DNA from 2 places in the Bradyrhizobium sp. AZCC 1588 genome. Region 2 is predicted to be linked to the other one. Evidence: riboswitches for the same ligand, from Rfam matches in the RefSeq annotation. Region 2 holds a riboswitch; the other holds the start of a gene.

Region 1 (7,233 bases), 4.2 Mb from region 2:
AACGCCGTCGGATGTGACGGCAGGAAGGACGTAAGGCCATGCATATCGAACCGGAAATCGTGACGGGCGCAAAACTCGTGCTGAGCTATGCAACGGGAATTGCCGCGGGCGGTGTTGCGCTCAAGCTTGCGTTCGATGCCGTGCGCGAGCAGGGCGTCGCTTCGTTCGTTGTGCGTACAATTGCGACGACCGCGCTGGTGTTCTCATTTTTCGAGATCCTTCCGCACTTCCGGGTCGGAGTCTCCGAGGTGCACTTCATCCTCGGCTCCACACTGTTCCTGCTGTTCGGTGCCGCACCCGCCGCGTTTGGGCTGGCGCTCGGTCTTCTGCTGCAAGGCCTGTTCTTTGTACCGGCGGACCTGCCACAATACGGCATGAACGTGACGACGCTGCTGGTGCCGCTGTTCGCGATCCAGGCGCTGGCCCAGCGCGTTATTCCCCGCAACACCGCCTATGTTGATCTCCAGTATCGCCAGGCGCTGGCGCTTTCCACCGCCTATCAGTCCGGCATCGTGGCATGGGTCGCGTTCTGGGCGCTCTATGGTGCGGGCTTTGGCGCCACCAACCTCGCCAACATTGCGACCTTCGCGGGATCCTACGCGGTGGTCATCGTGATCGAGCCGCTGGCGGATCTCGCCGTGCTCGCGCTGGCAAAGTCACTGCGCGGCGTTACGGCCGATGGCTTTGTTACGCCGCGCCTGCACAACGCTGCATAGAGACGACGTGAGGGGCGGTCGTTTACGGCCGCCCTTCGCTGAAGGCATGCTGACGCTCTCCTTGATAGGCATCGGCTGCGGCGATCCCGGGCAGCTCACGCTTGCCGCGATCCGCGCGATCAACGCCGCCGATCTCGTCCTCATCCCGCGCAAGGGCACCGCGAAATCCGATCTCGCGGAATTGCGGCGGACGATCTGCGCCGACGTGCTCACCAACGACAAGACGCGCATCGCGGAGTTCGACCTGCCTGTGCGCGACGCCGGTGAGGCGGATTACCGCAAGGGCGTCGACGACTGGCACGATGCCGTCGCCGCGACCTGGTCGCAAGCGATCGCGGGCGATCTTGGAAGCACGGGACGCGTTGCGCTGCTGATCTGGGGCGACCCGTCGCTCTACGATTCCAGCCTGCGGATCGCGCGACGGCTTGACCCGTTCCCGACGGTCGAGGTCGTTCCGGGCATCACGTCGATCCAGACGCTGTGTGCAGCGCATGCGCTGCCGCTCAACGACATCGGCGAGCCCTTCCTGGTCACGACAGGCCGGCGGTTGCGCGAAGGCGGCTGGCCTGATGGCACCGATACCGTGGTCGTGATGCTCGACGGCGGCGCGGCCTTTCAGTCGCTGGAGCCGAAGGGACTGCACATCTGGTGGGGCGCCTATCTCGGCATGCCCGATCAAATCATCATCTCCGGTGAGCTCGCCGAGGTGGGGCCTCGCATCGTCGCTGCGCGGCAGGAGGCGCGCGAGCGGCAAGGCTGGATTATGGATAGCTACATTCTCAAACGCGGGTCGTGACGCGGCTGACCGGCCCGCGCGAACGCAGATCATTCAGAGGCAGGACAACATGCTCCCCGATTGGGTTTACCAAAAATGCCCCGGCGTCTCGGCCGTGCATCGCGAGGCGGCGTTGGCCCGCCAGGCGCAGCTGACAAAACCGATCGGCGCGCTCGGCCGGCTCGAGCACATTGCGATCGAACTTGCCGGCTTGCAGCAGACGGAGCGCCCGCGGGCGGGGGGCGTGCGGATCGTCATTTTTGCCGGTGATCACGGGATCGTGGCGCAGGGCGTGTCGGCCTATCCACAGGAGGTGACCATCGCGATGATGGCGAACTTCGCCGCGGGCGGCGCCGCGATCTCGGTTCTGGCGCGCGAATTGGGTTCGAGTCTCGAGGTCGTCGACGCCGGCACGCTGGCGGAATCGCCGCTGGCGGGCATTGTCACCGACAAGCCGCGCTGCGGCAGCCGCGATTTCAGCGTGGAGGCGGCGCTTGAGCCGGCGGAGTTGGCCTTTGCGTTCGAATGCGGGAGGCGGGCCGTGTTGCGCGCGGAGGCCGGGCAGCCAGATCTTCTCATCTTCGGCGAGATGGGTATAGGCAATACCACGACATCGGCGGCGATCGCCTCGGCCTTGCTCGGCGTGAGCGCGGAGGAGGTTGCCGGCAGTGGCACAGGTGTCGATGCCGCCGGCCGGGTCCGCAAGGCGCGTTTGATCGATGCCGCGTTGGCGCGGCATGGTCTCACGGGTGCCTCTGCCGAAAGAATCCTGTGTGCGGTCGGCAGTCTCGAGATCGCGGCCATTTGCGGTGCAATCATCGCGGCCGCGCAGCGTCGCATTCCAGTCCTGATCGACGGCTTCATCGTCTCGGTGGCGGCCTTGACGGCGGTGCGTCTCAATCGGTCGTGTCAGCCCTTTCTTCTGCCCTCGCATCAATCGGCGGAGCAGGGACACCGCTTGGTTCTTGGGGCCCTTAATGTACATCCGCTGGTCAGTCTGGATCTCAGGCTCGGCGAGGGATCGGGTGCCGCGATCGCATTGCCGCTGGTGCGGCTTGCATGCGCCCTGCACAACGGCATGGCGACTTTTGCGCAGGCCAATGTGCCGGATCGTCCAGCCGGATGACGGCGGTTTAGCCAACGCGCTGATTGACCGACACCACCCGCCACCCCATCGACAGTCGGTCGATGCGGGTGAGGGACAATGGGTCGATCACGAAGCGCAAGGCGGACTCTGGCGTGAGGTCGAGCGCGATGCACAGCGCGGCGCGGATGGTGCCGGAATGGACGACAAGGGTTGCCGAACCCGCCGCGAGCTGGCCGAGGCCCCGCTGAACCCTGACGATCTGGTCTTTAAAGCTCTCGCCGCCCGGCGGCCGCGAACGTGCGGGGTCACTCCAGAATCTTGCGTAGCCTTCGCCGCCGGCGGCCGCGAGGTCGTCATGGCGTTTTCCGGTCCAGTCGCCAAAATCCTGCTCCCGGAGTTCGCTCACCAGGATCGGATCAAGCCCCAGCGCGCGGGCCGTATCGACGGTGCGCCGCGACGGGCTTGCGTGGCTCGCAGCGCCCTTCGGGAGATGTTGTCGCAGCGCGTCCAGTTGCGTCCGGTCGCTGAGATCGGCCGGAGCGTCCGAAGCGTGAATCGTCCCTGCGATGCCGTCGACGACGGCATGCCGGACCAGCCAGAGGAAGGATTCACCTTCCATTCAACGTCTCCAGGGATGTCTGAACTGCGATGCCTGCGATAGCACTTTTGGCTGAGCCGTTGTCAATGCAGGCCGTCGCTCCATACGAACGTCGCACCGGCGACTGCACATTGACTCTGCGTTCGACTTAATCCTAGATGGTTCCGACGGTTTCCCCTTACGGGGATGAAAAGGGAATGCGGTGCGAGGAGGTTTCCTCAATGCCGTAGCTGCCCCCGCAACTGTGAGCGGAGAATCTTGCGTCACGCGCCACTGGGCATCTCGGTCCCGGGAAGGCGACGCAAGGTAACGACCCGCAAGCCAGGAGACCTGCCGTCAGCCGTGGTCACACGCGAAAATGTCGGTCGGGGAGTACAGACATTCGGCTTCAGCTGAGGCCTCACAGGCCGAAGGTTGAGACCTGGTTCGCTGTGACGTGCCACTGACGTCATACCGAGGTCTCAGCCATGTCCTGTCTCCGTGCCGCGCGGCCGCGCAAGTTCCTGCTCGCGTCCGGCGTTCTCTCTTCTTTTGCTGCCTTCGACATCTCCGCGGTCTGCGCGCAACAGGCGGGCTCCCGCGAGCCATTGCCACCGGTCGAAATTTCTCCGCCCACCGACCAGAAGCGCAAGCAGGCCAAGCCGTCCGGCCGCGACGAGCAGGGCGCGCGCCGCGCGGCGGCAAATAGAGCTGCTTCGCCAGCGACCGCACCGAAGCCGACCGGGGATACGACGCAGACACCGCTCAACACGAACGCCATCGCCGCAAGCGCGTCGCGCCTCGGCCTAGCTGTGCGTGAAGTGCCTGCGACCGTGGAGGTGATCTCGGCCGAGACGATCCGCGAGCAGGGCTATCGGACCGTGTCGGAAGTGGCGCAAGGCGCGGTCGGCGTGACGTCCGGCGACAATCCGGCCGAGCCATCGGCCTTCTCGATGCGCGGCTTTACCAACAGCCAGATCAACGTGCTCTACAACGGCATCAAAATCGGCCCCCAGAACATGACGTCGCGTATCATGGACACGGCCAATCTCGAGGCCGTGGAGTTTCTCAAAGGTCCGGCTTCGCTGCTGTCGGGCGAGGGGGCCAGCGGCGGCGCGATCAATTTCGTCACCAAGCAGCCACACACCGGGCCGATCCGGAACGAGGCCCAATTCTCCTATGACTCGCTGAACTCGTTCCGCAGCTATTATGGCTCCGGCGGTAGCACCAACGTTCAGGGGCTCGACTACCGGTTCGACATCAGCCGCTCCTCGCTCAACGGCTTTGCCGATGATACCAACACCAAGACGCTGGATATCTCGGGTCAGCTCAACTACCGCATCTCCGACAATCTCAAGGTCTGGGGCGCGATCGAATACCGGGAGGATCGCGGCAAGGCCTATTGGGGCGTACCGCTGGTCCCGGTCGCCTTCAGCGGATCGCATGTCACGACCGGCATCGTCTCGGGAAGCTACGTCTCGAACTACAATGGATCGAACCTCGGCCCGGTTACGATCGACGATCGCACCTTCAACACCAACTACAACGTCCTCGACAATCGCAATGTCGCGAGGGAGGTGTGGCTGCGCGGCGGCTTCGAGCTCAAGCTCGCGCCCGGCCTGACGCTGAGGAGCCAGGCCTACGGCTATGGCGCAGAGCGGGAGTGGTTCAACAACGAGGTCGAGGCGTTCAATGCCAATGTGAACCTGGTCGACCGGGAACGCTTCTACGTGGCGCACAGCCAGAAGCTCGCCGGCAACTTCACCGACCTGACCTGGGATACGAACATCGCCGGCATGGACAACCGCCTGGTGACAACAGTTGCCGCAAGCGGCCTTGATTTCGTCCGACCGGGGGCCGCCAATTTCCCGCACGATCAGGTCACGCTGGTCGATCCTGCCCGCGGGTACTACGGCCTGCTGACGACGCAGCAACAGGCGGCGCGGATTGACAATGAATCGCTGTCGTTCGAGGATCGCCTGAAGATCACGCGGACATTCGCGCTGGTCGGTGGCCTGCGCATGGAGCATATCGGGCTCGATCGTAACTCGACCGATGTGAATGGCGTGGTGAAGGCGGGCTTTCCCTTCTCCAAGTCCTGGACGCCGGTGACGGGGCGCATCGGTTACACCTGGGAGGCGGTCCCGGGGCTGACCTTCTTCAGCCAGTACGCGACCGGCGCCGACGTCTCAGCCAACAACATCTTCCTGCTAGGGCCGCGCCAGCCGCTCGACCTGACGACGTCGCAGACCTACGAGACCGGCGTGAAGCATCTGTTCTGGAATAGCAGGGCGGAGTGGTCGTTCTCGGCGTTCGACATCGAGCGGAAGAACGTCTATGCGGCCGCCGGCGGCATGCAGCTCAACGTTGCAGGCCGGCAGGAATCGAAGGGCGTCGAACTCGCGGCTGCCGTGCGCGTCACGGAGGCATTGCGGGTCTGGGGCAACGTCGCCTATGTCGATGCGCGGTATGCCGACTACAACTTTGCCGGCGGCTCGTTCTCCGGCAATACACCGCCGAACGTGCCGCGCGTCGTCGCGAACGCCGGCGCAGCGTACCGATCCTTCACGCCCTGGCTGATTGAGCTTGGCGTCGTCGGCCGTCACGTCGGCGATCGCTATAATACCGATGCCAACACAGTGACCATGAACGCCTATACCGTCGCGGACCTCTATGCCTTCGTCGACATACCGAAATCGGTGTTCAACGCCGTCGACCAGACGCGGCTGACATTCCGGGTGCGAAACGTCACCGACAAGCGTTACGCGATCTGGGGCGATCCGTTCTATCCCGATCAGATCCTGTTGGGGGCCCCGCGCACTTATGAGATCTCCGCTGCGTTCAAGTGGTAGGGGCGTAACCCGCATGATGGGCGGAATAGTCCTGTTGCACCGATGGCTCGGTGTCGCGTTCTGTCTCCTGTTCGCGATGTGGTTTGCGACCGGCATCGTCATGTATTTCGTTCCGTTTCCGTCCCTGTCGGAAGCGGAACGCTTTGCCGGCCTTGCACCCGTGGACAGCACGCGTGTGACCATCAGTCCGTCAGATGCCGTCAGGGCCAGCGGGATCGAGGATGCCGCGCGTGTTCGCCTGATCCAGCGGAGCGACGGGCCGGTGTACGTCGTATCAGGGTCGTCGCAATGGCAGGCGATCCGTGCGTCGGACGCGACGAATGCCGCGGTGAAATCTCCCGACATTGCTCTCGCTGCGGCGAGGGGGTCATGCAGGCGGGCCCGGCCTGGATATCTCGCGCGCGTCAGTCGTTGAGCTCGCGGATTATGATCAATGGAGCGTGCCGAACGGCTTTGAAGATTTCGATTTTTCTGTTGTCGATTAGGCGACTGCGACAAACGGGTGTTCTCCTTCGTTCGAGGATAGTTGCGTACTCAATGCCCGCGAAAGCTCTTCACCCCTCGAATAGGTCGGCGCTGATGAGGATGACCGGCTCGGACGAGGCAGGCATCGCAATCAAAACCGACGCGCGTGTCTATTATATTGCATGATTTTGTTACATCTCGTTTTGTTACATCTCGTTACGGCAGTTGCGGCCTTCTTAGGCACAATCATAAAGAGAGCGCAGGTTTTATGGCAGCAGCACTGTCTTGAAGTCGCCTCGCGACTGCACCATGTTGGGGTGGTCGATGAGACGCGTAGGACTTATCGACATCACGGTAGGCAACGCGGTGCGCCTCGGCGCATTGCAACGTTCCGCCACGCGACGCTGCGCGTCGCAACACATCGCTACGCAACGCTTGAGCCGCTGGGGAAGCCCGGCGGCTCCCGCGCGTTTAGCGCGGACGCTCCCCTCAATCGCCTGTGGCTCCGAGACGCCTACCGCAGCCAGCCGGAGGCTGAAACCGAGGATATCTGACAACGAGGGCGCGAGCTTATCCGCCGGTTCATGCCGGCGAGCCTTATTTCGGTGAGTGCAAATCGCCTTGAAGCCAGCGTCCAAGGCCCTTGGACTTCATGGGGTCTTCGAACGCGGCAAAGCTCGTAAGTACCTGATTGCAGACAGCGCATTCAAACGTTTGCAAGTCGACGCCCCGGGCGCGTGCTGGCTCGATGCTAACGAGCA
Region 2 (7,233 bases):
TATCGGCTCTATTTGCCGAAAGAGTGGGCCGAGGATCGCGCGCGTCGGGATCGGGCCGGGGTGCCTGAGGACATCCGCTTCAAGACCAAACAGCAGATTGCGCTCGAGTTGATCCAACGGGCGCACGCGGCAGGCCTTCCGCTGGGAGTGCTGTTGATGGACCTCGACTACGGCCGTGACTCGCGATTGCGCACGAGCGTGTCTGCCCTGGGATTGAGCTATGTGGCGGGCATTCAGCCGAACGTGTTGATGTGGGCGCCTGGCACCGGTCCGAAGCGGCCCGACAAATCGCTCAACAATAACGGCCGACGCAATGAGCCCGATCTGATCTCGGCCCAAGAAGTGGTGCGTGCTCTACCTGAGCACGCCTGGCGCACGATCCGCTGGCGCGAAGGCTCGGCCGATTGGCTGTCCTCGCGCTTTGCACGGGTGCGCGTACGCGTCGGCTACAATGGTGCAATCCCCGGGCAGGTCGCAGAGGAGTGGCTGCTGATCGAGTGGCCGGAGGGCGAAACAAAGCTCAGCAAATACAAATACTGGCTCTCCACACTGCCGGCAGAGATCAGCTTCCGCCAGCTCGTCGATATCACCAAGATGCGCTGGCGGATCGAGCGCGACTATCAGGAACTCAAGCAGGAGGTCGGGCTTGGGCACTACGAAGGGCGCGGATGGCGTGGCTTCCATCATCACGCAACGCTCTGCATCGCGGCCTATGGGTTCCTGGTCTCCGAGCGAGCCGCGATTCCCCCCTCAGGACCTCGTTCCCCCGCGCTGCTCTCGACGCCTGCATTACCCGACGGTTATCGACCCCGCGGATCCGCCCTTGCGGCCTGAACGCCACATTCCAAACTCGATCGCGACCATGCGTGCACGCTTGATCAAAGCGCTTACAAAGTGGCTCCCGCGATGCCCCTGTTGCGGAGCCCGTGCCGCTCGATATGTCAGAAAGCGCTCGTGACGCAGTAGGATTAGCCCACCCTACGGGCTACCAACTTTTATGAGGCTACAACGGCTCATCATCAGGACCATAACGGTCCCGCTTCGGCGTAGCGATGTCGCCGTCCTCGTGGTCCTCCTCCTCCTCAACCGGCGGGCGCGGCGGCTTCTTCGGTTTGGCATCGCCTTGTTTCGGAGGCTCGCTGTTCTTCCTGCCTGTTCCGCCCATATGATTTCACCAAAGTGATGCTTCTTCGCCGGATCAATCGGCGTTTGCGCTGCATGCCGACTCAGGGTAACGGCATGACCTCAATCTAATCGCGGCCGGAAGGTATCCTAGCGCCGGTCAAACGATTCTTCCCGCCCTTTTTTCGGCTTCAGCTCGAAGGGCATCACATGGAGCCAGTATGAAGAAGCCCCGCATTGCGCTCGATGAACCGCAACAGCGCAAGATCCTCCGCGCCGACAAGGCTCCGACCACCGGTTATTCGCTGGTCGTCGATGGCCACTTCAAGTCGCACCACGATACGGTGGAGGCGGCCGAGGAAGCGGGCATGGCGTTGAAGAACCGCTTCCAGATGCTTCAGGTGCAGGTTTACGATGCCGAGAACAAGACGCGATCGATGATCGATTGGCCGGGGCCGGCGTAACGCCGGATCTTTGAGCTCGATCGGCCGATCTCAGGTTCGTCGTCCGCCGTTCTGCTGGCTCGCCAGCCACTCGGACAGGGCCACCGGCTTCTCGTCGGGCCGCTTTGCGCTGCTGCGCGCCTTCTTTGCGGCCTTTGTGGCGGGCGCACGTTTCGGCTCGGCTGCTTCGCGCGCGAGCCGCAATGCCTTCAGCTTCGCCATATTGTCGAGCACGGCTTTCGCCGCTGCGTCGCGTTCGGCCTTGCCGGACTTTGCGTCCTGAGCCGCCTTGGCAGCCTTGTCGAAGCGCGCCTGGGCGCGATCGCGATCCTCTTTCGTCATTTCAAGTCAGCCTCTTTTCGCAATCCTGGCTCTGGTCTTGCCCTTGACTTTCGATTCCGGCGGATTTGCGCGGTCTGCCGCTTCCTTCGCCAGACGCAGCGCGCGCAGCTTCTCGGTTCGCTTGCGGATCGCGATATCGGCAGCCGCGATCTCGGCCATTGCCTTGATGCCATCGACTTCCTGGGCGCGCTTGCGGTTGAGCCTCATTTCTTTCAGCTCGGCGGCGCTCTTCGGCTCATCATTCATGTCATACCTCTGAAATCACGACTGATATCGTCGAGCGGTCTGTGGCCCATTTACCACGGATCGGCGCGCAGAGGACGTTATTTTCGGTCGAAAATGGCGCAGTTTCTGACAGAATCTGCCTTGATATGAAAGGCTGGCGGGGAACACGGCAGGTCGAGCCGGTCCGGCAGCAAGCCGAACCGGCTGTATCGGTCAGAACGTCGCGCCGGCCTTCACCATGAAGGTGCGGCCCGGGAGTGGATAGGCCGCGAAGCGGCCAGGCGTGAACGAGCTCGCGATCGCGTAGTCGTAATAGAGCGCGTTGAACAGATTATTCACGCCGACAGACCAGAAGAAGCGGTCGTAGGCGCCGCTCAGTTTCAAATCGACGGTGGCGTCCGCCGGAATGCGGTGCTGGGTATTGGCCTGGTCATTGTCCATGATGCGTTCGCTCCAGGCCCGCACCGTGGCGTCGAACACCAGATAGTTCTGCCAGATGTTCCAGGTCACGCCGCCGCTTGCGGTGTAACGCGACACCAGCGGCACGTCATTGCCGGCGAATGCACCCTCGCGGAAGACAGCGCGGGTGTAGGCCACGCCGCCGCGGAGCGTCACCGTGTCACTGACACGCAGCGAAGCGCTGGTCTCCGAGCCGTAGCGGCGGGTCGGACCGAGGTTGACGTTGAAAAACAGCGCCGGGATGAAATGGATCTCGTTCTCGAGGTCCATGTTGTAGATGCTCGATTGCATCTGGAAGCCACCGCTCTTGATGCGGAAGCCGCCCTCGATGTCGTGGGAGGTCTGCGTCTTCAACTCGAAAGTCCCTGGAACGAAGAAGGGGCCGCTGGAGACGCGCTCGTCGACGGTCGGGGTACGGAATGCGCGCGCGGCGCGGCCGAATACCGAGAACACGCTATTGAATCGATGCTCGAGCCCAGCATGCAGCGCGTATTGTGTTTCGTTGCTGTCCAACGGAGAGGCCGCTGGGCTGCAATTGAAGAACATGGCGCAACCGGGCGCATTGGGATCAAACCGATCCCGGGCACTCAGGCTGGTGTTTTGAATCCTGGCGCCATAGGAGAAATCCGTCGTCGGCAACAGACCGACGGTTTGCTGCCAATAGCCCGCCACCGTCTGTTGCGACAGATCGTAGATGTGGGTAGGCGGAAGGCCTTTGAACGCCCCGCGTTCCTGGTTGAACGTCGCATCGTAATAATCGATGCCGGTCAGGATCTGTGAGGGCATCCCGAGGATCGAGTTCTTGACGCTCAGTCGCGGCGTGATCGACCAGGTCTGCAGTGCCGCATCGTTATAGGTCGAGGAGAAGCTCGGCAGCGGCGACGCAAACGGTACCGCACCGAAGAAACCGCTTTGCGTGTCCTTCTTCCGAAAGCCGCCGTCGACGATGAGGTCGACGCCGTTCATGATCGTCTTGGTAAAGCCGGTGGTTGCGCTGGCGCCCTGCTGATTGCCGTAGTCGAACGGCGTATTGGTGCCCCTGCGATCAGTGACGAGTTGATTGAGTCCGATTGAGGGATCGACGGTGCGTCCGCCCGGGAAGCCGAGCTTCTGGTCGTCACCGGTCACTGTAAGGAAGGCCTTGAGGTCCGGTGTGGTATAATTGAGATTGCCGACCCCGTTGCGCTGGTCGAGGGCGTTGTTGACCCGGTAACCATCAGACTTGATGGCGTTGCCATAGAAGGACGTCGACCAAGGTCCGTAGTTGGTCGCGGTCGAAATGTTCGCAAGCCGCTGGTTGAACGAGCCGACGCCGGCTTCGCTGCGAATCGCGACAGGCGGGCCGCCGGCGCCGTCCTTCAGGACGATGTTGACGACGCCGCCGACCGCGTTGTCGCCGTAGAGCACCGCGCCGCTGTTGCCACGGGTGATTTCGATCCGTTCGATCGAATTGAGCGGAATGGTCGAAAGATCGACGCCGGCCATATCGATATCGTTGAGCCTGCGGCCATTGATCAGGACGAGGCTATTGGCCGTCGCGAAGGCGCCGAAGCCGCGGAGGTCGACGGACGTCTTGGCGCCGTTCACACCGCCGTAAAGGCTGGTCAATTGCACGCCCGGCACCTGCGCGATGATGTCGGGCAAGGTCTGCGCCGGCGAATGCGCAATGTCGTCCGCGGTAATGACGGTTGCGGACGTGCCGACGATGCCGGAGAACTGCCGTCCGCCGCCTGCGCCTTGCGGGGCCCTTTGCGATGCGACGTTCGAGCCGGTCCCCGCCGCAGGTCGCGTGCCGGTCGACGGTGCAGCCGCGGGCACGATGCGGCGCGAGGTCGATGGTTCATCATAGGTCGGCTTGGCGCGGGTCCGGTTCGGGTCGGTAGGCGAAGTTACCTCGATCGGCGGCAATGGCTCCGGCGTCTGCGCGTGCGCGCCGGAAATGCCGAGCGACACGATGGGAACGAGAAAACTGGAAGCGAGCCAAAAGCGGCGGCGCCTTGCGGCTCTGTTGGTGAAAGACATGACTTGGACCTCGGTATGACGTCAGTGGCACGTCACAGCGAACCAAGTCTCACCATGTGCTTTGAGCAGCTCTGGTGAAGCTAATGTCTGTACTCCCCGACCGACATCTTCGCGTGTGACCACGGCTGACGGCAGGTCTCCTGGCTCGCGGGTCGTTACCCCATCGTCGCCTTCCCAGGACCGAGATGCCCAGTGGCTTATGACGAAGGATTCGCCGCTTACAGTTGCGGGGGCAGCCGCGGAATTGGGGGATTTCCCCGCACCGCATTCCCTTTTGATCCCCAAACGGGAACCGTCGGGAACTATGGTAGAAGTTTGTCAAAGTCCGAGTCAATGCGCCCCGGGGCGTCCGGCGATCCTCACTGGACGAGTGCGCTATTTTTGCCGCATGAGCACGCCTGCCCGCCGTCTGTACCGGGGCGGGTAAACCTGCTTTAGGACGATCGATGAGTGTTGAGGCCGTAACCCTGACCAATGAGGAAGCCGCGCGCCGGCGGATCGGCGCGACCGCGGCGCTTGCCGCCCTCGTTGCGCTCTTGATGCTGATCTCGCTCGGCATCGGGCCGGTGCGGCTGTCGCCGCTTGCGGTGGCGGAAGCGCTGTTCGGCGGCGGCAGCGAGGTGGCGCAGGTCATCGTGCGGGAAATCCGCCTGCCGCGCACGCTGCTGGCGCTCGCAATCGGTGCCATTCTCGGGCTGTCAGGCGCGTCGCTGCAGGGTTTGCTCCGCAATCCGCTGGCTTCGCCCTCGCTGTTCGGCGCGCCGCAATCGGCCGCGTTCGGCGCAGTGCTGGTGATCGCGCTCGGGCTGGCCGACGTGCGCTCCTATGCGCTCCCGGTCGCGGCGATCGTTGCGGCATTCGCTTCGGTGTTCGTGCTGCTCTCGATCGCCGGCCGCAATGCGGGTTTGCTGATCCTCATTCTGTCGGGACTGGCGATTTCGAGCTTTGCGGGCGCTGCCACCGCGCTGGTGATGAACCTCTCCAGCAATCCCTTCGTGGTGCTGGAGATCGCATTCTGGCTGCTCGGCTCGCTGGAGGACCGCAGCTTTCAGCATGTGATGCTGGCGTTTCCCTTCATCATTGCCGGCGCGCTGATGCTGTTCAGCCAGCGCCATGCCTTTCGGGCGCTGAGCCTGGGCGAGGAAACCGCGCAGAGCCTCGGCGTCGATGTCGGGCGCTTACGGTTATTCGTGATTTCGGGCGTCGCGCTCGGTGTCGGCGGCGCGGTCGCCGTCACCGGCACCATCGGTTTCATCGGCCTGGTCGCGCCGCATCTGATGCGGCCGTTGATCGGCCACGATCCCGGGCGGCTGTTGGTGCCGAGCGCACTCGCAGGCTCGGCGCTATTGCTAGCTGCCGATATTGCGGTGCGCATCATTCCCTCGACGTCGGACATCAAGGTCGGCGTGCTGACCTCGATCATCGGCGTGCCGTTCTTCCTCTATCTGATCATGCGCGAACGCCGCGCGCTCGGCGGAGGCGTCGCATGAGCGAGGCTGCGCTGCTGATCGCAAGGAGACTCGGCGTGCGGCTCGCCGGCCGCGTCGTGCTGAGGGACGTTTCGCTGGCGCTATCGGCGGGACACCTGGTGGCGCTGGTCGGCCCGAACGGCGCCGGTAAGACGACGTTGTTGCGGGCGCTGGCCGGGCTAATCCCCTCCGAAGGCGAGATCGCGGTCGGCGGCGATGCGCTGGCCTCGCTGCCGCTGCGCGAGCGCGCCAAACGTTTCGGTTATCTGCCGCAGGGGCATCTCGTGCATTGGCCGCTGCCGGCGCGCGATATCGTGGCGCTCGGCCGCTACCCGCATGGCGCAACCGATCCGGCGCGGCTGTCGCCGAAAGACGCCGAGGCCGTGCTGCGCGCGATGCAGGCGGTCGACGTGATGGAGTTCAGCGATCGCCGCGTCACCGAGTTGTCCGGCGGCGAGCGCAGCCGCGTGGCGCTGGCGCGTGCGCTCGCGGTGGAGGCGCCGATCATCCTGGCCGACGAGCCGACCGCCTCGCTCGATCCGCGGCACCAGATCGACGTCATGAAGAACTTGCGCGCGACCGCGGACAAGGGCGTGCTGGTCATCGTGGTGACGCACGATCTCGGGCTTGCTGCGCGGTTTGCCGACCATGTGCTGGTGCTGAAGGAAGGCAATCTAGTGTCGTGGGGCACGCCGAGCGAGGGGTTATCGGAGCAGGTGATGGCGGACGTGTTTCGGATCAGCGCCTACCGCGCGGAATATCAGCGCGAGGCGGTCATCGTGCCCTGGGCGGATATCTGATGCCACGGTTCGGCTTTCTTGTCGCGATCGTCGCGTTGGCGATGTCAAGCGGCGCGGCATTCGCGGCCAGCCTTCCGCGTATGGTGTCGATGAATGTCTGCAGCGATCAGCTGCTGCTGACGCTGGCCGACCCCGAGCAGATTTTGGGCCTCAGCCGCTTCGCGCGCGACGGCCGGCAATCGCAGGCGGGCGACATCAGCCGCTATCCGGTATTATCAGGCGCGGCCGAGGACGTGCTCTTGCTCAAGCCGGACCTGGTCATCGCCAGTGCGTTTGACAAGCGCTCGACGCGGGAGCTGTTGAAGACGAAGGGCCTTCATCTTGCCGAGCTCGCCGTGCCGCGAAACCTCG

Evidence for each region. Region 2 has a riboswitch for cobalamin ahead of V1277_RS12230 (TonB-dependent receptor). Riboswitches for the same ligand answer to the same signal wherever they lie in the genome.
Region 1: linked by a shared signal. The riboswitch ahead of V1277_RS31625 (TonB-dependent receptor) and the one ahead of V1277_RS12230 (TonB-dependent receptor) in region 2 are both predicted to bind cobalamin.

Annotation. Positions count from the first base shown of each region.
Region 1 is NZ_JAZHSC010000001.1:6,777,584-6,784,816, reverse strand. Features, by position in the region: gene V1277_RS31645 (energy-coupling factor ABC transporter permease) at 39-716, shown strand; gene cobF (precorrin-6A synthase (deacetylating)) at 763-1,512, shown strand; gene cobT (nicotinate-nucleotide--dimethylbenzimidazole phosphoribosyltransferase) at 1,562-2,617, shown strand; gene V1277_RS31630 (histidine phosphatase family protein) at 2,625-3,197, opposite strand; cobalamin riboswitch at 3,328-3,528, shown strand; gene V1277_RS31625 (TonB-dependent receptor) at 3,644-6,007, shown strand; gene V1277_RS31620 (hypothetical protein) at 6,021-6,422, shown strand.
Region 2 is NZ_JAZHSC010000001.1:2,603,493-2,610,725, reverse strand. Features, by position in the region: gene V1277_RS12250 (IS701 family transposase) at 1-834, shown strand, start outside; gene V1277_RS12245 (hypothetical protein) at 1,344-1,586, shown strand; gene V1277_RS12240 (hypothetical protein) at 1,617-1,907, opposite strand; gene V1277_RS12235 (transcriptional regulator) at 1,914-2,153, opposite strand; gene V1277_RS12230 (TonB-dependent receptor) at 2,346-4,613, opposite strand; cobalamin riboswitch at 4,727-4,925, opposite strand; gene V1277_RS12225 (FecCD family ABC transporter permease) at 5,060-6,103, shown strand; gene V1277_RS12220 (ABC transporter ATP-binding protein) at 6,100-6,882, shown strand; gene V1277_RS12215 (ABC transporter substrate-binding protein) at 6,882-7,233, shown strand, end outside.